3 regions of the Kribbella yunnanensis genome follow, and region 1 is predicted to be linked to each of the others. Evidence: riboswitches for the same ligand, from Rfam matches in the RefSeq annotation. Region 1 holds a riboswitch; each other region holds the start of a gene.
What was found. Region 1 has a riboswitch for ZMP and ZTP ahead of ABD231_RS07260 (glycine hydroxymethyltransferase). Riboswitches for the same ligand answer to the same signal wherever they lie in the genome.

Region 1 (6,809 bases):
GGTGGACCTGACCCGGCTGTGGGTGCCGGGGACGTATCGGGTCGAGGTGCCTGGGGTCGCGTCGTCACCCGCGTTCGTCGTGCGGGCCGACGGGGATGCGCTGGCGACGTCGGCGAAGGACAAGGCGGTGAACTTCTTCACCGAGCAGCGCGACGGGGCGAACGTCGTACCGGGGTCCCTCGGTCGGCAGCCGGCACATCTGACGGATCGGGCGGCGCAGGTGTACGAGACGCCGACGTTCGTCAATCCCGACACCGATCAGACGGTCGGTGAGCTGCAGCGGGTCGGTGGTCCGGTCGATGTCGAGGGTGGCTGGTACGACGCGGGCGACTACCTCAAGTTCACGCACATCGCGGCGTACTCGGAATCGTTGCTGTGGGCATCGGCCCGGGACGCGCGGCGGCCGGATCGCAAGGTGACGAACGAGGCTCGGCATGGGCTGAAGTGGCTGGACAAGATGTGGGACGAGAAGTCGAAGACGCTCTACATCCAGGTCGGCGTCGGAACCGGCAACGCCGAGGGCACGTTCATCGGTGACCACGACATCTGGCGACTGCCCGAGGCGGACGACCACCTGACTTCACCTGCCGAACGGCACCTGCGCAATCGGCCGGTGTTCCGCGCGGCGGACCCTGGGCAGCTGATCAGCCCGAACCTGGCCGGTCGGACGGCGGCCGCGTTTGCTTTGGCAGCACAGGTCGAGGCGCGGACGGACCGTCGCCTCGCGCGCAAGCACCTGGAGACCGCCGCCCAGATCTTCGCCCAGGCCAAGACCACTAATGTCGGTCAGTTGGTGACGTCGTTGCCGTTTGCGTTCTACCCCGAATCCGCCTGGCGCGACGACCTTGAGCTGGGTGCGGCCGAGCTGGCTCTGGCAGCGCAGCGGCTGGGCGATCGCCGGGCCGCCGGTTGGGTGCGACAGGCGTCGTACTGGGCCGGTCAGTACCTGGAGCACGAGGCGGGTGGCGACACGCTCAACCTGTACGACGTGAGTGCGCTCGCGCACGCGGATCTGATCCGGGCGGCGCGATCCGACCGTGCACTGGTTGCCAAGCTGAGTGCTGACTTGCGAGCTCAGCTGGCGATCGGGACCACGCGAGCCGCACAGGACCCGTTCCGGGCGGGCGCGCAGTACGACAATTTTGACGCCGTACCGCACACCTTTGGGCTGGCAGCGACTGCGCGGTTGTATCGGCAGGTGACCGGCGAACGTCGGTACGACACCTTCGGTGCTCAGCAGATCGACTGGGCCTTCGGCGCCAACGCGTGGGGCGTGTCGTTCATGGTCGGCGTCGGCTCGAACGCCGGTCAGTGCCCGCACCACCAGATCGGCAACATCCTCGGCCGCCAGGTCGTCGGCGCCGTCGTCAACGGCCCGAACTCCGCCGACCTGTTCGAGGAAGGCCTCGGCGATCACCTCGACGGTATGAACGCCTGCCCGGCAAACGGCGTCGACCAGTACGCCGAGTTCACCGGCCGCGGCTCACGCTACGTCGACGACGTCCGCTCCTGGCAAGCGTCCGAACCCGCCGACGACTTCGCCGCCATCGCCGTCTACGCCCTCACCCGCTAGCGGCCTGCGGCCGGGGGAGACTAACCCCATGCAAGCCCAAACCCTGACCCTCCTCCGGCCGCGCTTCACCATCACCCACGTCACCGACGGCGTACCCCCAATCCCCACCGGCGATTGGTGGGCCATGTCCCGAACCCCCGCCGGCACCACCGTGATCGCCGAGTCCGCCGACGCGGCCGACCCCTGGCGAGCCTTCTACAACAACGAACCCCACGCCCTGGACCAGCCCGGCATGCTAGCCGCCATCGTGCACCCGTTGGCCGCCGCCGGCCTGTCCGTCTGCGCCGCCTCCACCTACCAAGCCGACCTCGTCCTAGTCGCCGAATCCGACCTAGACGCAGCCATTGCCACCCTCCAATCCGCCGGCCACACGATCGTCACCTAGTGGGGCTGGACCCACCCGGATGGTGGGGGAAGGTTGGTGGTGTGCGCATCGGCCGACCGACCAAACTCGCTGCATGCCCCCTTCTCGCAGAGCTTTCATCCTGTTCACTGCCGCCGCTGCTACCGGTGTGACAACCGCCGGTGCCTCGGGCACGGCACGGGCGTCCTCGTTGCCAGGGCTCACGCCGCTGCGGATCCGCACTCGCTCAGGGACCTTCGACGCCGTCGCCACGGGTCCGCGGCACGGTCGGAAAGTGCTGTTGCTACATGGCTTTCCGGCGTTTGGCGTCGACTGGGAGCACCAGTTGCTCGGGCTGGCCGCGGCCGGCTATCGGGCGGTAGCACCCGACCAGCGCGGCTACTCACCGGGGGTGCGGCCGACCAGGGTCGCGGACTACCACCTGGATCACCCGGTCGCAGACGTTCGTGCGATCGCCGACTCCCTGGGCTGGGGCCGATTCGACCTGGTCGGACATGACTGGGGTGCCGCGGTCGCGTGGGTCGCTGCTGCGAAGTACTCCCGGCGCGTGCGGTCGCTGACGGCGGTGTCCGTGCCGCATCTCGGTGCCTTCGCCGAGGCGTTGCGGACCGATCCGGTTCAGCAGGAGGCCTCCAAGTACATGAACTTCTTCCGACAACCGGCTCCGATTCCCGAGAACGTCATTCTCGCCGGCGGACCGCCCACACTGCCCGCGAAGTACCTCGAGAGGTTTTCGCAGCCAGGTGCGCTGACCGCTGCGCTCAACTGGTACCGGGCCAACGACTTCACCGGCTACGAGCAGAAGATCACGATCCCGACGCTGTTCATCGCCAGCACGAAGGACCCGGCAGTCGCACCCTCGGGCGTCCACGCCACCAAGAACTGGGTCACCGGCCCCTACCGCCTCGAGATCCTCGATAACATCGGCCACAACATCCCAACCGAAGCCGCCGAAGCCACCACCACCCTCCTCCTCGAACACCTCACCTCGGTGTGCCCATAACCGAAACAGTTAGGCTGCGGCGGTGCTGAGTGCGGGGGCGATTGCGGCTGGAGTTCGGGCGGGCGAGCCGTCAGCGCCTAGCCTGGGTTTTTGGCTCGCCAGTCCTTCATTGTCTGCTCGAGATCACCGTGCACGAAGGTGAAGAACTCGGCCGCTTCGGACAGCCGGCGGCCGACAGTGGTGTCGGCGCCGAACAGGGCCGCGCCGTACGCGCTGCTGGCGGCCCATTCGGTCAGGGCCTGATTGCGGCGTTCGAGGATCGCGGCGAACACATCCTCGCGAATCCGGTAGTGATCCTTGCGCGAACCCGGCATCCGCTCCCGGGAGATGAACGACATCTGGATCAGCTGCCGGACCGCGCCGGATACCGCAGGCTGGCTGATCTGCAACGTCTCGGCCAGCTCAGCCGCGGTCATCGTTCCGTTCGGGCTGACGAGCATCCGGCCCATCACCCGGGCCGACATCGTCGGCACCCCGCTGTTGGCCATCACCCCGGCGAAGCGTTCGACGTACTGACTGACTTCATCCGGGGTGGGCGCCATGATTGAACCTTACATTAATCAGAAGTTTCTGATTGTTTGTCAGCTGAGCTCGAGACCCGGGTACAGCGGGTGCTTGTCGAGGATCTCCGCCGAGGCCGCGCGGGTCTTGTCGGCGACCCCATCGGCCAGCACGTACTTGGCCTTCGAGGGGGCACCGGCCGCCGTCGTGGTGGGCGTGGTCGAGGACAGTACGTCGACGATCAACTCGGCCACCCGATCGAACTCGTCGGCGCCGAATCCGCGCGTGGTCAGCGCCGGCGTACCGATCCGGACACCCGAGGTGTACCAGGCGCCGTTCGGGTCGCGGGGGACCGCGTTGCGGTTGGTGACGATGCCCGCGTCGAGCAGCGCGGACTCGGCCTGCCGGCCGGTGATGCCGTACGACGAGACGTCCAGCAGGACCAGGTGGTTCTCGGTACCGTCGGTGACGAGCTTGACGCCACGCTTCATCAGACCCTCGGCGAGGGTGACGGCGTTGTCGGCGACGGCCTGCGCGTAGGTCTGGAACTCTGGCTGGCGGGCCTCGGCGAGCGCGACCGCCTTGGCGGCCATCGTCTGGCTGAGCGGACCACCGAGCACCATCGGGCAACCACGGTCGACCGACTCGGCGTACTCCGGCTGGCACAGCACCATGCCGCCACGCGGGCCGCGCAGCGACTTGTGCGTGGTCGTCGTGGTGACGTGCGCGTGCGGGACCGGGTCGAAGTCGCCGGTGAAGACCTTGCCTGCGACCAGACCGGCGAAGTGCGCCATGTCGACCATCAGGGTCGCACCGACCTCGTCGGCGATCTCACGCATCTTGGCGAAGTTCACCTTGCGCGGGTACGCCGAGTAGCCGGCGATCAGGATGAGCGGCTTGAACTCACGGGCCTTGCGGGCGACCTCGTCGTAGTCGAGGAGGCCGGTCTCGGGGTCGGTGCCGTAGGAGTGCTGGTTGAACATCTTGCCGGAGATGTTCGGGCGGAAGCCGTGCGTCAGGTGGCCGCCGGCGTCCAGCGACATGCCGAGCATCTTCTGGTCGCCGAGCGCCTTGCGCAGCTTGTCCCAGTCCTCGTCGGACAGGTCGTTGACGTGCTTCGCACCGACCTCGGCCAGCGCCGGGGACTCGATCCGCTGCGCCAGGATCGCCCAGAAGGCGACCAGGTTGGCGTCGATCCCGGAGTGCGGCTGGACGTAGGCGTGCGGCGCGCCGAACAGCTCGCGCGCGTGGTCGGCCGCGGTCTGCTCGACGGTGTCGACGTTCTGGCAGCCGGCGTAGAAGCGGTGCCCGACGGTGCCCTCGGCGTACTTGTCCGAGAGCCAGTTGCCCATCGTCAGCAGGGTGGCGGGGGAGGCGTAGTTCTCGCTCGCGATCAGCTTCAGCGAGGAGCGCTGGTCGGTCAGCTCGGCCTTGATCGCACCGGCGATCGTCGGCTCGACGGAGGCGATCACCTCGAGCGCGTTCTGGTACGCGGCCGACGCCTTGGCAGCATCGAAGGGTTGAGTCATCGTTGTCTCCTGCAGGTTGCAGTGGTTCGAGGCACCCAGGCGCACGGTGCCAACGCTTTTCGCTCCCCGGTGGTACTCCACCTCAGCGCGCCAGTCGCGACGCACTCACCCTATCGTGCGCTCGACGATCTCCCGGAACGGTGTCGTGCGTGGCAGCGTCCCAAACACGCCACCCCAGTCCCCAGCCAGCCGCGACGCCACAAACGCATCCGCCATCGCCGGCGTCGAGTACCGCACCAGCAACGATCCCTGCAGACACAACGCCATTCTCGCCGCCAACCTGCGCGCCCCCGCCTCGGCCCCCTCAACATCCGCCAACGCCTGCAGTACGTCGTTCACCGCCGCATCCAGCCGGTTGTCGGCCCCCTGCGCCGCCCCCACCTCCACCAGCCAAGCCTCCAACGACTCCGGCCGCCGAAGCGCCCGCAGTACATCCAGCGCATTCACATTCCCCGACCCCTCCCAAATCGAGTTCAAAGGCGACTCCCGGAACAGCAGCGGCAACCCCGACTCCTCCACAAACCCGTTCCCGCCCAAACACTCCAACGCCTCCGCCACCACAAACGAAGTCCGCTTACAAACCCAAAACTTCGCCAACGGCAGCCCGATCCGCCTGAACGCCGCTTCCTGTTCGGGGCTAACGGGTCCGGCTGCGCCGGCCCGCTGGGAAGGATGGATGCCGAGCCCGGGCCCATCGCCCCGGGTGTGCGCCGCCGCTGCGCGCCGCTCCGCCTCCGACCAGCCACCGGGTCCGGCTGCGCCGGCCTGCTGGGAGGGAAGGGGGCCGAGCCCAGCCCCATCCCCGTGGGTGTGCGCAGCCGCGCCTCGCTCCGCCTCGGAGTGGGCTTGGGGGCGGCTCTCATCCCCATCACCACGTGTGGTGGACGCATCCGCGGCTGCTGCCAATCGCATTGCTAGAGCGGTTGCTGCCTCGCTCTCCAGGGCTAGGTCGGCTAGGACGTTGAGCATGGCTGGTTTGTCGGACAGGAGGCTGCCGAAGGCTGAGCGGTGGTGGGTGTGCCAGGTGGCTTCGACGAGGGCTCGGCGTTGGAGGGCGGCGGAGCCCAGGACGCAGTCGAGGCGGGTGGCGGCGACCATTTCGATGATGGTGCGGACGCCGGCGCCTTCGTCGCCGAGGCGGTAGCCGACGGTGCTGTGGAACTCGACTTCGCTGGAGGCGTTCGAGCGGTTGCCGAGTTTGTCTTTCAGACGCTGGAGAGCAAACGTGTTTCGGTTGCCGTCAGCAAGTACCCGGGGGACGACGAAACAGCTCAGCCCGTCCGGCGCCTGAGCCAGCACGAGGAACACATCGACCTGCGGCGCCGAACAGAACCACTTGTGCCCGTCGAGCAGGTACTCACCGTCCCCACCAGCAGGCGTCGCGGTCGTCAGGTTCGCCCGCACATCGGAACCACCCTGCTTCTCGGTCATCCCCATCCCGGCCAGCGCGCCGCGCTTGGCTGCCCCGGGCAACCGTCGTACGTCGTACTCGGTCGAAGCGAGCCGTGGAATCCACTCGGCCGCCAGCCGCTCGTCCGCGCGCAGCGCCGGGACCGCGGCGTACGTCATCGAGATCGGGCAGCCGTGCCCAGGCTCGACCTGCGACCACACGTAGAACCCCGCCGCGCGCGTCAGATGCGGGGAAGGTCCGGAACTCGTCCACGGCGCGGCCTGCAGTCCGAAGCCGACGGCTTTCTCCATCAGCCAGTGCCACGACGGGTGGAAGTCGACCTCGTCGACCCGGTTCCCGTACCGGTCGTGGGTGCGCAGAACCGGTGGATTCTGGTTCGCCGGGAGCGCGTGAGAGAGCGCTTCCTCCGATCCCGCCACCGCTCCGAC
Region 2 (6,809 bases), on a different contig from region 1:
CCGGGGACGCGGACGGCGCCGGAGACGCCGCGGGCCAGCACCGAGGTGAGTTCGTCGCCGGCCTCTTCTTTGCCTAGGGCAACGAGGACGCGGTCGAGTTCGTCGCGGATCTGCTCGAGCAGGCCGGTCAGGGCGGCGGAGTTGGCGGAGACGATCTGGGTCCACAGGCCTGGGTCGCCGGCGGCGATGCGGGTGACGTCGCGGACGCCTTGGCCGGACAGTTGCAGGTGTGAGTTCGGCGCGTCGACGAGGGTGCCGGCGGCCAGGGACGACATCAGTTGCGGCAGGTGGGATACCCGGGCAACCGCGAGGTCGTGGTCCTCGACGGACAGCTCGACCGTGCGTGCGCCACAGGCCTCAGCCAGGCAACGAACGAGCTCGACCGCCTCGGGCGAACTCGTCTCGTGCGGGGTGATCGCCCAGGTCGCGCCATCGAACAGATCCGCGCGCGCGGCCAACGGGCCGTTGCGCTCCGAACCTGCCATCGGGTGACTTCCGACGTACCGGCTCAGGTCCGCGGACAGGAGTCGGGCATCCGTCAGCGGCTTGGACTTTACGCTCGCCGCGTCGGTGACGACCGCATCGGTCTGCGCGAGCTGCTCGGCGATCACCGCCCCGACGTGATCCGGCGGTACGGCGACCACGACCAGCTGCGGCTCGATCTGCACGAGTCGTGATCCCGCGCCGATGCGCTCGGCCATCAGCGCGTTGTCGGGGTTCGCGTCGACGAGCTCGACCACGACACCCAACCGGGCCAGGGCGAGACCGATCGACGTACCGATCAGGCCCGCACCGACGATGCGGACCGGGCCACGGAGTTCGGTCACTGGGCGCCTGTCAGGTCGGGACGGAGCGCCGACGCACCGTGCAGGTAGACGTGCTGGATCTTGTCGCGGGAGCGCTCGGTCTCGGTGTGCACCATCATCCGGACCACCCGCGGCAGAGCATGCGGTACGTCGATCTCCTGCATGCACATCAGCGGTACGTCGGTCAGCCCGATCTGCCGGCCGGCCACGGCCGGGAACTCCGCATGCAGGTCAGGCGTGACGGTGAACAGGATGCTGATCAGATCCGCGCTGTCCAGATCGTTCGCCTCCAGGACCGCCTTCACCAGCTCGGCGGACCGCTCGAGCAGGTGCTCGCGCTCGTCCACGTCCAGCTGGGTGGCTCCCCGGATCGCCCGCACCGCCACGTCACGCCTCCTCGTCAGTTCACAACGTCTACAGCCTAGGCCAGGCCGGCCACAGGGTGGACAGCCGTCTCGGATTGGGCCTCCGCGGCGTCGACCGTCTGCTCCAGCAGCAGCGCGATCGTCATCGGCCCGACCCCGCCCGGAACCGGCGTGATCAGGCGCGCAACCTCGCTCGCCTCCTCGAAGTGAACGTCACCAACGTTGCCTTCGTTGTATCCGGCATCGACCACGACCGCCCCCGGCTTCAACCAGTCGCCGCGGACAAAGTTCGCCTTGCCGACCGCGGCGACCACGATGTCCGCCGTACGGACGATCTCGGGGAGGTTCGTGGTCCGCGAATGCGTGTAGGTGACGGTCGCGTCCGATGCCAGTAGCAACATTCCGGCCGGCTTACCGAGGATCGGGCTGCGGCCGATGACGACCGCGTGCGCGCCGCGGATCGGTACGTCGTACGCCTCGAGCAGCCGCATGATCCCGCCCGGCGTACAAGACCGGAACCCGGGCTCACCGAACGCCATCGCGGCGAACGCGTGCATGGTGACGCCGTCAACATCCTTGGCGGGGTTGATCGCCTCGAACGCGGCGCGCTCGTCGATGTGGCTGGGGACGGGGTGCTGCAGCAGGATGCCGTGCACCTCGGGGTCGTTCGAGAGGTTGGTGAGCTCGGCAACCAGCTCGTCGGTGGTGGTCGATGCTGGCAGTACGACGCTGCGCGAGCCGATCCCGGCCTTCTTGCTGCGGTTCTGCTTCATCCGCACGTACGTCGCAGAGGCGGGATCGTCGCCGACCAGCACGGTCGCTAGGCACGGCTGGATGCCGGTGGACTCGCGCAGTTTCGCGGCGCGGGCGGCGGCGTTCGTCACCATCTCGGCGGCGAGGTCGGTCCCGATCATCAGTTCGGCAGTCATGGGCGCACTCCTCTGGGCGTCAACTCAAATGCCCAGGCGCGCGGCTACCACCGCCGGATCCACCGGCAAGCCGCTCCCCGGTGGTACCCCACCTCAACGCCAGTCACGACCCACCCCCCACCCTACCCGCCTCCCCCCGCCCAAAGAGCAGCCCACCCACCTTTGTGCACACATCCCATCTTTGTGAACCCACCAGCCGTTTGCAGGCCCCAAAAACGGTTGGTGGGTTCACAAAGATGCGCTTCGTGCACAAAGAGAAGGCGACCCACCTTTGGGGGTGGGGAGAGGCGGGTGGCAGTGGCACGATACGGCGAGGGAGCGGCTGGGTTAGAGGAGGGCGGCGTGGTCGAGGGCTAGGTAGGCGGCGTCGGTGCCGGTCATGGCGCCGGGGGTTCGGAGTTCGGCGCGGAACTCGGCTACGGTCAGTTCGACTGGGACGCAGTCTTCGGCGTCATCCAGCTGCTGGGTGCCGTTGGGACGGCAGCCGCGGGCGATTGCGACGTATTTGCGGAAGGTCGAGGATGTGCCGGCCCAGGTCCAGCCGACGACCTCGAGGGTCTCGCAGGTGTAGCCCGTCTCTTCCTCGAGCTCGCGGGCGCCGCCGACCGCAGGGTCCTCGCCGGGCTCGATCAGGCCGCCTGGCAGGTTGGTGACGACGCTGTCCGGGCCTGGACGGAACATGCGGATCGTCACGATCCGGCCGTCCGGGGTCAGGGGCAGCACGGTGATGCCGCGGGCGACTCCATCCGCGGACTCCGGGCCGGTGACGTCCCAGTCGACCTCGTGGCCGTTCGGCATGCGGTACTGGCGGACCTTCACCGTTAGGAAGCGCTGGTAGGCGACCTTCTCCCCCAGGAGCTCCCAGGGCTCCGGGTCGGCGGCCCGGGATGACGCAGCCGCCACGTCGGAGGAGGTGGCGGCTGCGTCGGTGGTTCGGTCCGTCACAGGGGGCGGCTGTCGTCGGGGTCCTCGGGCGGTGCGATCGGTGCCTCGTCGTCGGCCGACGACGGCGCCGCGGACGAGGATGCCGGTGATGAGGGGGTCTCCTCAGCCGGCTCCGAAGGTGTCGCGTCCTCAACTACGGCTGCCTCGATGTCGGCGGCGGGGTGCGACTCGGACAGGATCCGGGCCAGTGTCTCCTCGGAGATGCGCTTGAACTTGCGGACCTGCGTCCGGGTCCGGTCCAGTACGGCGACCTCGAGCTGGTCCGACGTCAGTTCGCGGGGCTCGCTGCTGTCGTGGCCGAGGGCGTCGACGGCCAACCGGAGGGCTCCGGCCAGCGAGATTCCCTCCTGGTAGTGCTCGCCGACGTACTCGGCGACCTGCTCGGCCTGGCCGCCCATCACCGCATAACCCCGTACGTCGGCGATCGAGCCGTCGTACGTGAGGCGATAGATCTGGTCGTCGGCTGTGGAGGTGCCGATCTCGGCGACCAGGATCTCGACCTCGAGCGGCTTTTCACCGCCGGAGGAGAAGATCGCGCCGAGGGTCTGTGCGTACGCGTTGGCCAACGCGCGGCCGGTGACGTCGCGCCGGTCGTACGAATAGCCGCGCATGTCGGCCAGCCGGACGCCGGCGATTCGCAGGTTCTCGAACTCGTTGTAGCGGCCGACCGCGGCGAACGCCATCCGGTCGTAGATCTCGGCCACCTTGTGCAGTGCGGGTGAGCGGTTCTCGGCGACGAACAGGATGCCGTCGGCATACTGCAGCGCGATCGCGCTGCGGCCCTTGGCGATGCCCTTCCGGGCGAAGTCCGCCCGGTCGCGCATCAGCTGTTCTGGTGAGACGTAGAACGGCGTGCTCATCGAAGGTGTCGTCCTCTATCAGTCGATGGGATCAGGTCAGGGACGCCGTGGCGGGGCCGTCGGGGCGCCCGTGGCGCTGCGCCCAGGCCGCGTCGACCAGGGCGGCGACCTCGTCCTCGGGCAACCGCTGGTAGCCGTCGGCGGTGACCACACCGACCACCGGGAAGATCCGCCGCAGCATGTCCGGGCCGCCGGTCGCCGAGTCGTCGTCGGCGGCGTCGATCAGCGACTGGATCGTCACCATCGCGCAGTCGGTCGCGGACAGGTCCTCGCGGTAGAGCTTCTTCAGCGAGCCGCGGGCGAACAGCGAGCCCGAGCCGACGCTGTGGAAGTGGGTCTCCTCGTAGCGGCCGCCGGTGGCGTCGTAGGAGAAGATCCGCCCGCCCTTGCGGTCGTGGTCGTAGCCCGCGAACAGCGGCACCACGGCCAGACCCTGCATCGCCATCGCCAGGTTGCCCCGGATCAGCGCGCTCAGCCGGTTGGACTTGCCGTCCAGGCTGAGCGTGGTGCCCTCGAGCTTCTCGTAGTGCTCGAGCTCGACCTGGAACAGCCGGACCATCTCGATCCCGAACCCGGCCGATCCCGCGAACGCGACCGCCGAGTACTCATCGGCCGGGAACACCTTCTCGATGTCCCGCGAGGCGATGATGTTGCCCATCGTGGCCCGCCGGTCGCCGGCCATCACCACGCCACCCGCGAAGGTGGCCGCGACGATCGTCGTACCGTGCGGGACCTGGTCGGAGAAGTCGGCCTGCCCCAGGCTGCGCCGTCCGGGCAACAGGTCGGGCGCGTGCCCGGCCAGGAAGTCCATGAACGACGTGCCACCTGGGGTCAGGAAGGCTTCCGGCAACCGGCCGGAGGCATCAAATGTCATCGAGCGGTTCACTCCCCACCCTTTTGGACGAACCCGCGGACGAACTCCTCGGCGTTCTCCTCGAGCACCTCGTCGATCTCGTCGAGGATCGAGTCGACGTCCTCGTCGAGCCGTTCCTTGCGCTCGGCCACGTCTTCCGACGTGGTCGACTGCTCGACCTCTTCCTCGGTCGTCGAACGCTTCGGCTGCTTGTGCTGCTGCCCGCCGTCCTTCGCCATCGCACACACCTCCTAGAACCGCAGTGGAGAAGACGCCCAACCGCTTCTCCGTGCTTCTAAGAGCGACCCTACCCGGCGGCACCCCCAGTAATGGTGCGAACCAGGTCACTTGCGGTGTCGCACTGGTCCAGAAGGGCACCGACATGCGCTTTCGTGCCGCGCAGCGGGTCCAGGGTCGGGATCCGCTGCAGCGACTCCTTGCCGGGCAGATCGAAGATCACCGAGTCCCAGGAGGCGGCCGCGACCTGCGGCGCGTACTGCTGCATACAGCGGCCCCGGAAGTAGGCGCGGGTATCGGTCGGCGGGTGCGAGACCGCCATCCGGATCTCCTCGTCGGTGACGATGCGCTGCATCCGGCCGGACTTGAGCAGTTTGTAGTACAGCCCCTTGTCCGGACGAAGGTCGGCGTACTGGAGGTCGACCAGGTGCAGCTTCGGGTCGTCCCACTCCAGGCCGTCGCGGTCGCGGTAGGACTGCAGCAGTTTGTACTTCGCCACCCAGTCGAGCTGGTCGGACAGCTTCATCGGGTCGATGGCGAGCTGGTCGAGGACCGACTCCCAGCGGTGCAGCACGTCCTTGGTCTGGCGGTCCGCGTCGTCGCCGTACTTGTCCTCGACATACTTGCGGGCCTGCTCCAGGTACTCCGTCTGCAGCTGTACGGCGGTCAGCTTGCGACCGTCCTTGAGCGTCATCAGGTGTGTGCAGGTCGGGTCGTGGCTGATCTCGTGCAGCGCGGTGACCGGGCGGTCGACCCCGAGGTCGTCGGTCAGCCAGCCGTCCTCGATCATCGCGAGCACCAGTGACGTCGTACCGACCTTGAGGTACGTCGAGATCTCGGACAGGTTCGCGTCGCCGATGATCACGTGCAGCCGGCGGTAGCGGTCCGGGTTCGCGTGCGGTTCGTCGCGGGTGTTGATGATCGGTCGTTTGAGCGTCGTCTCGAGGCCGACCTCGACCTCGAAGTAGTCGGCCCGCTGGCTGATCTGGAACCCGTTCGTGCCGCCGTCCTGACCGATCCCGACCCGGCCGGCGCCGGTGACGACCTGGCGGCTGACGAAGAACGGCGTCAGGTGCCGCACGATCGAGGCGAACGGCGTCGAGCGGCGCATCAGGTAGTTCTCGTGCGACCCGTACGACGCGCCTTTGTTGTCGGTGTTGTTCTTGTACAGGTTGAGTTGCGGGGCGCCGGGGATCTGCCGGGCCTGTCGCGCGCCCTCCATGATGACGAGCTCACCGGCCTTGTCCCAGACCACCACGTCGCGCGGGTTGGTGCACTCGGGCGCGGAGTACTCGGGGTGGGCGTGGTCGACGTACAGCCGGGCGCCGTTGGTGAGGATCACGTTGGCCAGGCCGGTCTCCTCGTCGGTGAGCTGGCTGGAGTCGGCCACCTCCCGGCTCAGGTCGAAGCCGCGCGCGTCCCGCAGCGGGTGCTCCTCGTCGAAGTCCCACCGGGTCTTGCGCGCCAGTGGCTGCGTCTGGGCGTAGCCGTTCACCACCTGGCTCGAGGTCAGCATCGGGTTGGCCCCGGGCTGGCCGGGCACCGAGATGCCGAACTCGGTCTCGGTCCCCATGATCCGCCGCACACTCATAATCACGAGCCTACGCGGTCGGGTCGCCCAAAGTCGGTCTCCGTCCCGATCGTTGCGTCACTCCGGTGCGTGGATCGCCGCTTCGAGCAGTACGTCGAGCGCCCGCTGCGACGTAGTGAGCCGCTCGATCTCGGCGGCCACCCGGGCCCGCTCGGCGGTCAGCCCGTCGACCATGCCGCGGCATCCCGACAGCACCGGCTCGGCCGGATCACCCTGCACGCAG
Region 3 (6,809 bases), on a different contig from region 1:
GACGTACAGGACCGGCTTCTCCGCGGCCGTGATGAGCCGCGCCGCCTCACGCACCTGCTTGGGATGCGGACGGGTCACCGGACGGTACCCGGGCAGCGACAGCTCGGTCGGCCAGTGGAAGTCGACCTTCGCCTGCATCGCGTCCTTGGTCACGTCGACCAGCACCGGGCCGGGGCGGCCGGTGGAGGCGATGTGGAACGCCTCGGCGATCGTGGTGGCGATGTCGTTCGGGTCGTTGACCAGGAAGTTGTGCTTGGTGATCGGCATCGTGATGCCGCGGATGTCCGCCTCCTGGAAGGCGTCCGTCCCGATCGCCGCACTGGCCACCTGCCCGGTGATCGCGACCAGCGGGACCGAGTCCATGTACGCGTCCGCGATCGGCGTCACCAGGTTGGTCGCCCCCGGGCCGGAGGTCGCCATACAGACCCCCACCTTGCCGGAGGCCGCCGCGTACCCCTGGGCCGCGTGCCCGGCGCCCTGCTCGTGGCGTACCAGGATGTGCCGGATCTGGGTCGAGTCGAGCATCGGGTCGTACGCCGGGAGGATCGCGCCACCCGGGATGCCGAACACGGTGTCCACTCCGGCATGTTCCAGTGCGCGGATCAGAGCCTGTGCCCCGGTCAGCTGCTCGCTCATGAGTGCCTTCCCTCAATCCTGGTCACGTTGTTTGCTTTTCGCGACCGATCCATCCTCGCTTGCGTTCGCTGTCCTGACGCTACTGGGTCTCAGATAGTCGCCCTGGCAACAAAAAACCCCTTCCGCCGGTTGGCTGAAGGGGCGCGCTCGACTCAGTGGTCGCGTCAGTCGGCGCGCCGCACAAGTACGAGGAGAATCGATCGCATGTAGGCATTATTCGCCCGCGAACCACACCGGGGTCAAGTTCGGGCCCACCCCGTCCCACCATACGAGACACCCATCCCACCCCCTGGCGGTCGCGGGGACGGGTCAGATGCAGACGGCGCCTTCGGAGGCGGAGCGGACCAGGCGGGTGTATTTGCCGAGGACGCCCTTGGTGATCGCGGGCTGCTTGGGCGTCCAGCCTTCGGTACGGCGGGTGAGCTCTTCGGGGTCGACGTGGAGTTCGAGGGTGCGGTTCGCGACGTCGAGGGTGATGCGGTCGCCGTCGCGGACGAACGCGATCGGGCCGCCGTCCACGGCTTCCGGGGCGACGTGGCCGACGCAGAGTCCCGTCGTACCGCCGGAAAAGCGGCCGTCGGTGAGCAGCAGCACGTCCTTGCCGAGGCCGGCGCCCTTGATCGCGCCGGTGACCGCGAGCATCTCGCGCATCCCGGGGCCGCCCTTCGGGCCTTCGTAGCGGATCACGACGACGTCGCCCGGGTTCAGTTCCGGTACGGCGTCCATCGCCGCCCGCTCGCCGTCGAACACCCGCGCGGTCCCCTCGAACACGTCGGAGTCGAACCCGGCGCTCTTCACGACTGCACCTTCCGGAGCGAGCGTGCCGTGCAGGATCGTGATGCCACCGGTGGGATGGATCGGCTTGTCGAGCGCGCGGATGATCGCGCCGTCGACGTCCGGCGGGGCGATGTCGGCGAGGTTCTCAGCCATCGTCTTACCGGTCACGGTCAGGCAGTCGCCGTGCAGCAGACCGGCGTCGAGGAGCGCCCGCATAATCACCGGGATACCGCCGACCCGGTCCACATCCGTCATCACGTACCGGCCGAACGGCTTCAGGTCACCCAGATGAGGGACCTTCTCGCCCACCCGGTTGAAGTCGGCCAGGGTCAGCTCGACCTCGGCCTCGCGGGCGATCGCGAGCAGATGCAGTACGGCGTTCGTCGAGCCACCGAGCGCCATCACCACGGCGATCGCGTTCTCGAACGCTTCCTTGGTGAGGATCTGCCGAGCCGTAATCCCCTTCTGCAGAAGGCCGACCACGGCCTCGCCGGACTTCCGCGCGTACCCGTCGCGACGGCGGTCGACCGCGGGCGGCGCCGCCGATCCGGGTAACGACATACCGAGAGCTTCAGCAGACGCGGCCATCGTGTTGGCCGTGTACATCCCGCCGCACGCACCCTCACCCGGACAGATCGCGCGCTCGACCGCGTCGACCTCCTCGCGGGTGATCAGACCGCGAACACACGCACCGACGGCTTCGAACGCGTCGATGATCGTCACGTCCTTGTCGCCAAGGCGGCCGGGCATGATCGAGCCGGCGTACAGGAAGACGCTCGCGAGGTCGAGCCGGGCGGCGGCCATCAGCATGCCGGGCAGGGATTTGTCGCAACCGGCCAACAGAACCGAGCCGTCGAGGCGCTCGGCCTCCATCACCGTCTCCACCGAGTCGGCGATGATCTCGCGGCTGACGAGCGAGTAGTGCATCCCGACATGGCCCATCGAGATGCCGTCGGAGACGCTGATCGTGCCGAACTCCAGCGGGTACCCACCGGCCGCGTGCACGCCCTCCTTGACCGCCTTCGCGAGCCGGTCCAGCGAGAGGTTGCAGGGGGTGATCTCGTTCCAGCTGGACGCCACCCCGACCTGCGGTTTCACCCAGTCGTCGTCACCCATCCCGACCGCTCTGAGCATTCCTCGGCTCGCGGTCGCTTCCAGACCGTCGGTGACTGTGCGGCTGCGGGGCTTCACATCGACCATGGGCTCACTCTAAACACATTGCCCCACCGTCCTGGGCTCTCTAGCGTTCGCGCAGTGGATCCCTATGGTGACGAGAAGCTGGTCGAGCTCTACGACCTCGACAACCCCGACGGCGACGATCACGCGTACTTCCGCGCGCTCGCCGACTCCCTCGATGCCCGGAAGATCCTCGACCTCGGCTGCGGTACCGGCCTGCTGACGCGCTCGCTGGCGACACCCGGCCGGGAGGTGATCGGTATCGACCCCAGCCCGACGATGCTGAACTACGCCCGCCGTACGCCGAGCTCCGTCACCTGGCTCACCGGCGACGCCACCGTGATCCCGCCGACCGCGGACGTCGATCTCGTGGTGTGCACCGGGAACACGATCATGCACATCCCCGACCTACCCGCTGCCCTGACTGCCTTAGCCGGAGCGCTCCGCGACGGCGGCGTACTGGCCTTCGAGTCGCGGAACCCCGCGGCGCGGGCGTGGGAGTCGTGGACGCGCGAGGCGACGTACGGGGAACGCGACACCCCGATCGGCCACCTCACCGAATGGCTCGACCTGATCGAGGTCGCCAACGGGCGCGTCGTCTTCGATGCGCATAACCAGTACGACGACGGCCGCGACGACGTCTACCGCAACGAGCTGTACTTCCGCTCGCTCGCGGAGATCAGCGACGCGTTGGACGCAGCCGGATTCGCAGTGCAGGTGACTGCCGGTTGGCAGGGTGAGCCGTTCTCTGTGGACTCTCGGCTGATGGTCTTCCGCGCCGAGAAGGGCTAGTCCATCCGTTTGGCGAGGGCTTCGGCGAAGCCGGTGACGCCGCCGACGTAGGACCACGGCACGCTCTCGATCCGGCCTTCGGTGCGGCAGGCGTGATCCATCGCCTCGGACTTCGCGCCGGCCCACTTGAGCGCGAACGCCATCGCGCCGTGGGCGGACACATCCGCGGGATCCGGCGTACGAGCGTCGTTCCACCACTTGTCGCGGGCTGCGGTCAGGTCCGGTCGGCGGCCGGAGACCTCGCGCGCGTACCGCTTCAGGCGCTGCACGCGCGGCGGGTCCTTGTCCGACGCAACCTCCAGCCAGACCTCGTTGAAGACATTGGCCGCGATACTGCACAGCACGCTGCCCGGCCGCGCCCGCCCCACCACCGCGTCACCGAAATCAACCAGCTCGGCCAGCTCCAGCCCGGACCACTTCTTCGCCAGCACCTGAACCCGGCCGGTATGCGCCGCATAACTCCCCGGGTGCCGGATCAGCGCGGCATGGAAGATCTCGGCCTTGTCCACCGGCTCCGCCTGCAACCCGAGTGCCGCCCACTGCAGCACCTCCCACGGCACCGCGTCATCCGCGGCCGCCACAATCGCACCCTGCAGCACCTCGGCCGCCGTACGCAGGATGTCGTGGAACGTCGCAAACCGCTGCGCCGACACATCCTTCGCCCGCTGCCCCGTCCGCACCGCCCACGCCTCGAACACCAGCGTCTGCCCGAACCACAACAACAGATCCGGATCCTTCGGGTACGCCTCCAGCCGCATCTCCAGCTGTTCGCTCCGCCCAACCGCCGCCTTCGCCAGGCCAGTAGCCCGGATCGACCGCAGATTCGTATTAGCCGGCGTCACCTTCAGCAGGGCCAGCCCAGTCGACAAATCCCCTCGCCGAACCGCCGCGTACGCCGCGTCCAGGTCGTCGTCCACCCAGGCCTGATCCAGCCTCAGCCCGGCCAGATCGACACCTTTCCGCGAGAAGAACCCCATTCGCGGATGGTAAGACTCCTCGGACCTCTGTGGACAAGGATTGCACTTTCCTGCAATACCCTGTGCCCTACCGCGACTGGCGAGGGTGGATCACCACCGTGGAGCGAACAGCTACGTGGCGTCGTCCGCCTGGGCGCCTCCTTCCGGAGGTCGCGCATGCGTTATGGGATGAATCCACATCAGGCCGCGTCGATGACAGTCGTCGGCTCGGCCGCGCCATTCACCGTCGTGGCGGGAAATCCGTCGTACATCAATGTCCTGGACGGGCTGACCGGCTGGCAGCTCGTCCGCGAGGCCGCTCTTGATTTTGGGGTACCTGCAGCGGCGTCGTACAAGCATGTGTCCCCGGCTGGCGCAGCGCTCGGTACGTCGGTCGCTGACGCGTACCGGCGCGCCCGGGACGCCGACCCTAAGTCGTCGTACGGCGATTTCGTGGCGGTCTCGCACGTGGTCGACGCTGAGCTGGCTGACGTGCTGCGTCGGGTCGTGAGTGACGGGATCATCGCGCCTGGGTACGCGCCTGGTGTGGTTGAGGTGCTGGCCGCGAAGAAGCGCGGCACGTACTTGGTGCTGGAGGCGGATCCGTCGTTCGAGCCACCGCGCGAGGAGGTGCGTGAGCTGTACGGCGTCCGCCTCAGCCAGGAGCGGGACGACGTACCGATCACTCGAGACCTGCTGTCGGCCGAGGTGGGTGACGCCGTCGCACGGGATCTGATGCTCGGCCTGATCGTCGTCCGCTACACGCAGTCCAACACCGTCGCCCTTCTGAAGGACGGTATGGCGATCGGCATCGGCGCCGGCCAACAGTCCCGAGTCGACTGCACCCGCCTAGCCGGCGCCAAAGCGGCCGAGTGGTGGTCCCGCCACTCGCTTGAGCCGCTCACCGGCGTGTCGATGGTCTCCGACGGCGCACTCCCCTTCCCCGACAACGTCGAAGAGGCAGCCCGCTTCGGCGTCACCCACCTCGCCGAACCCGCCGGCTCCATCCGCTCCGACCAGATAGCCGCCGCCTGCGCCACGCACGGCATCAGCTGGTCCCCCACCAACCTCCGCCTCTTCCGCCACTAGCTCAGGCGGTACCTCCCGGCGGCTACTCCCATCCGAACAGCCTCCGCCGTGGCAGCCGCCGACTGGCCGGTCGTGTCGAGGGCGTGATGCTCCAGCGCGCCCAGGTCGGCGAAAACGCCGTACATGTGAGTGAGGGCGCCTTCGTCACGCAGTGACTCGGGACCGCGGTTCTGCGCCCGGGCGATGGTTGTCTCAAGCGCAGGCCGCAGTGCGACGTACGACAAGGTCAGCCCGTCGGCCTCCGCAGCCGCCCGAAACGGAGGCAGGTAATGCGGTCCAACAACACCGTCGACCACGACGTCGTACCCACCCCGTGCATACGTCGCAGCGGCGCCCACATACGCATCCACCACCACATCGTTCTGCCTCGACGCATCCGGCAGGTACGGCGGGATGAACCCAGTCCGAATCGCCTCGTAGAACTGGTCGGTCACCAGATGCACAGTCGCCCGCTCAGCCTGCGAAGCGACCAACCGCGCCACCGTCGACTTACCAGCCCCCGGAGGCCCACTCACCACGATCACTTCGCCCTTCACTTCCCGGACGCTACAACCGGCTCTTCCGCCACCAACCCGTCCGGCACATACTGCTCACCATGTGGGCAGTCATCGGCGTATGGGACATCGACCCCGACCTCATCGAGGGCCTCCGCGACCAACTGTCACTGATGGCCTCGAGCAAGATCCCGCTCCCCGGCTTCGTGCACGGCACCTGGACCCGCGACGGCCACATGATCCAGGTCTACGCAGACGAGGCGAACGCCCGCCAGTACCACCAAGCGATGCTCGACCAAGGCGCCGTCGACCGCCCCGGCATCCGCAACATCGTCTGGGCCGTCTCCGAGGTAGGCGCCGAATCCGACACCACCGGCTGGACCGACCGCACCGGCACCCATCACCCGCCAACCTGACCGCGTCAGCCGCCGGCGACGCTGGGGAGGATTAGGAGTTCGGCGCCGTCGGTGAGGGGGGTGTCGGGGCCGGCTAGGTCTCGGATGTTGTCGGGGCCTAGGTAGATGTTGACGTGGCGGCGGACCGAGCCCTGCTCGTCGGTTAGGCGGCGGCGGAGGGCTGGGTGGGTGGCTGCGAGGGCGGCGCCGACGGTGGTGGCTTCTACCTCGATGTGTTCGGCGCCGTCGGCGAAGGGGCGGAGGACTGGTGGGAGCCGGAGGGTGATCACGTCAGATCACCGCGGCGCGCAGGGTGAGTACGTCGGGGAGGTGGCTGGCGACCTCGGTCCAGGTGTCGCCTGCGTCGGCGCTGGCGTAGACGCAGCCGTCGCGGGTGCCTACGTAGACACCGGCCGATTCGGCGGCGTCGGTGGTGAGCGCGTCGCGGAGGACGGGGACGTAGGAGACCTCGGGCAGACCGTTGGTCAGCGGTT

Region 2: it holds a riboswitch for ZMP and ZTP, as region 1 does, so the genes downstream of both, ABD231_RS38520 (bifunctional 5,10-methylenetetrahydrofolate dehydrogenase/5,10-methenyltetrahydrofolate cyclohydrolase) here and ABD231_RS07260 (glycine hydroxymethyltransferase) in region 1, are expected to answer to the same signal.
Region 3: it holds a riboswitch for ZMP and ZTP, as region 1 does, so the genes downstream of both, ABD231_RS22375 (5-aminoimidazole-4-carboxamide ribonucleotide transformylase) here and ABD231_RS07260 (glycine hydroxymethyltransferase) in region 1, are expected to answer to the same signal.

What each region holds. Positions count from the first base shown of each region.
Region 1 covers NZ_BAAANF010000004.1:76,193-83,001, forward strand. The annotation lists gene ABD231_RS07240 (glycoside hydrolase family 9 protein) at 1-1,573, shown strand, start outside; gene ABD231_RS07245 (ACT domain-containing protein) at 1,602-1,958, shown strand; gene ABD231_RS07250 (alpha/beta fold hydrolase) at 2,212-2,940, shown strand; gene ABD231_RS07255 (GbsR/MarR family transcriptional regulator) at 3,018-3,482, opposite strand; gene ABD231_RS07260 (glycine hydroxymethyltransferase) at 3,522-4,970, opposite strand; ZMP/ZTP riboswitch at 4,997-5,078, opposite strand; gene ABD231_RS07265 (acyl-CoA dehydrogenase family protein) at 5,076-6,809, opposite strand, start outside.
Region 2 covers NZ_BAAANF010000027.1:213,934-220,742, forward strand. The annotation lists gene ABD231_RS38510 (prephenate dehydrogenase) at 1-827, opposite strand, end outside; gene aroH (chorismate mutase) at 824-1,192, opposite strand; gene ABD231_RS38520 (bifunctional 5,10-methylenetetrahydrofolate dehydrogenase/5,10-methenyltetrahydrofolate cyclohydrolase) at 1,228-2,100, opposite strand; ZMP/ZTP riboswitch at 2,124-2,217, opposite strand; gene ABD231_RS38525 (NUDIX hydrolase) at 2,428-3,045, opposite strand; gene prcA (proteasome subunit alpha) at 3,042-3,905, opposite strand; gene prcB (proteasome subunit beta) at 3,937-4,779, opposite strand; gene ABD231_RS38540 (ubiquitin-like protein Pup) at 4,788-4,997, opposite strand; gene dop (depupylase/deamidase Dop) at 5,066-6,586, opposite strand; gene ABD231_RS38550 (MerR family transcriptional regulator) at 6,644-6,809, opposite strand, start outside.
Region 3 covers NZ_BAAANF010000016.1:309,242-316,050, reverse strand. The annotation lists gene ABD231_RS22395 (acetolactate synthase large subunit) at 1-636, opposite strand, end outside; gene ilvD (dihydroxy-acid dehydratase) at 946-2,613, opposite strand; gene ABD231_RS22385 (class I SAM-dependent methyltransferase) at 2,668-3,381, shown strand; gene ABD231_RS22380 (hypothetical protein) at 3,378-4,358, opposite strand; ZMP/ZTP riboswitch at 4,421-4,500, shown strand; gene ABD231_RS22375 (5-aminoimidazole-4-carboxamide ribonucleotide transformylase) at 4,515-5,426, shown strand; gene ABD231_RS22370 (phosphotransferase-like protein) at 5,423-5,962, opposite strand; gene ABD231_RS22365 (hypothetical protein) at 6,022-6,336, shown strand; gene ABD231_RS22360 (MoaD/ThiS family protein) at 6,342-6,605, opposite strand; gene ABD231_RS22355 (WD40/YVTN/BNR-like repeat-containing protein) at 6,607-6,809, opposite strand, start outside.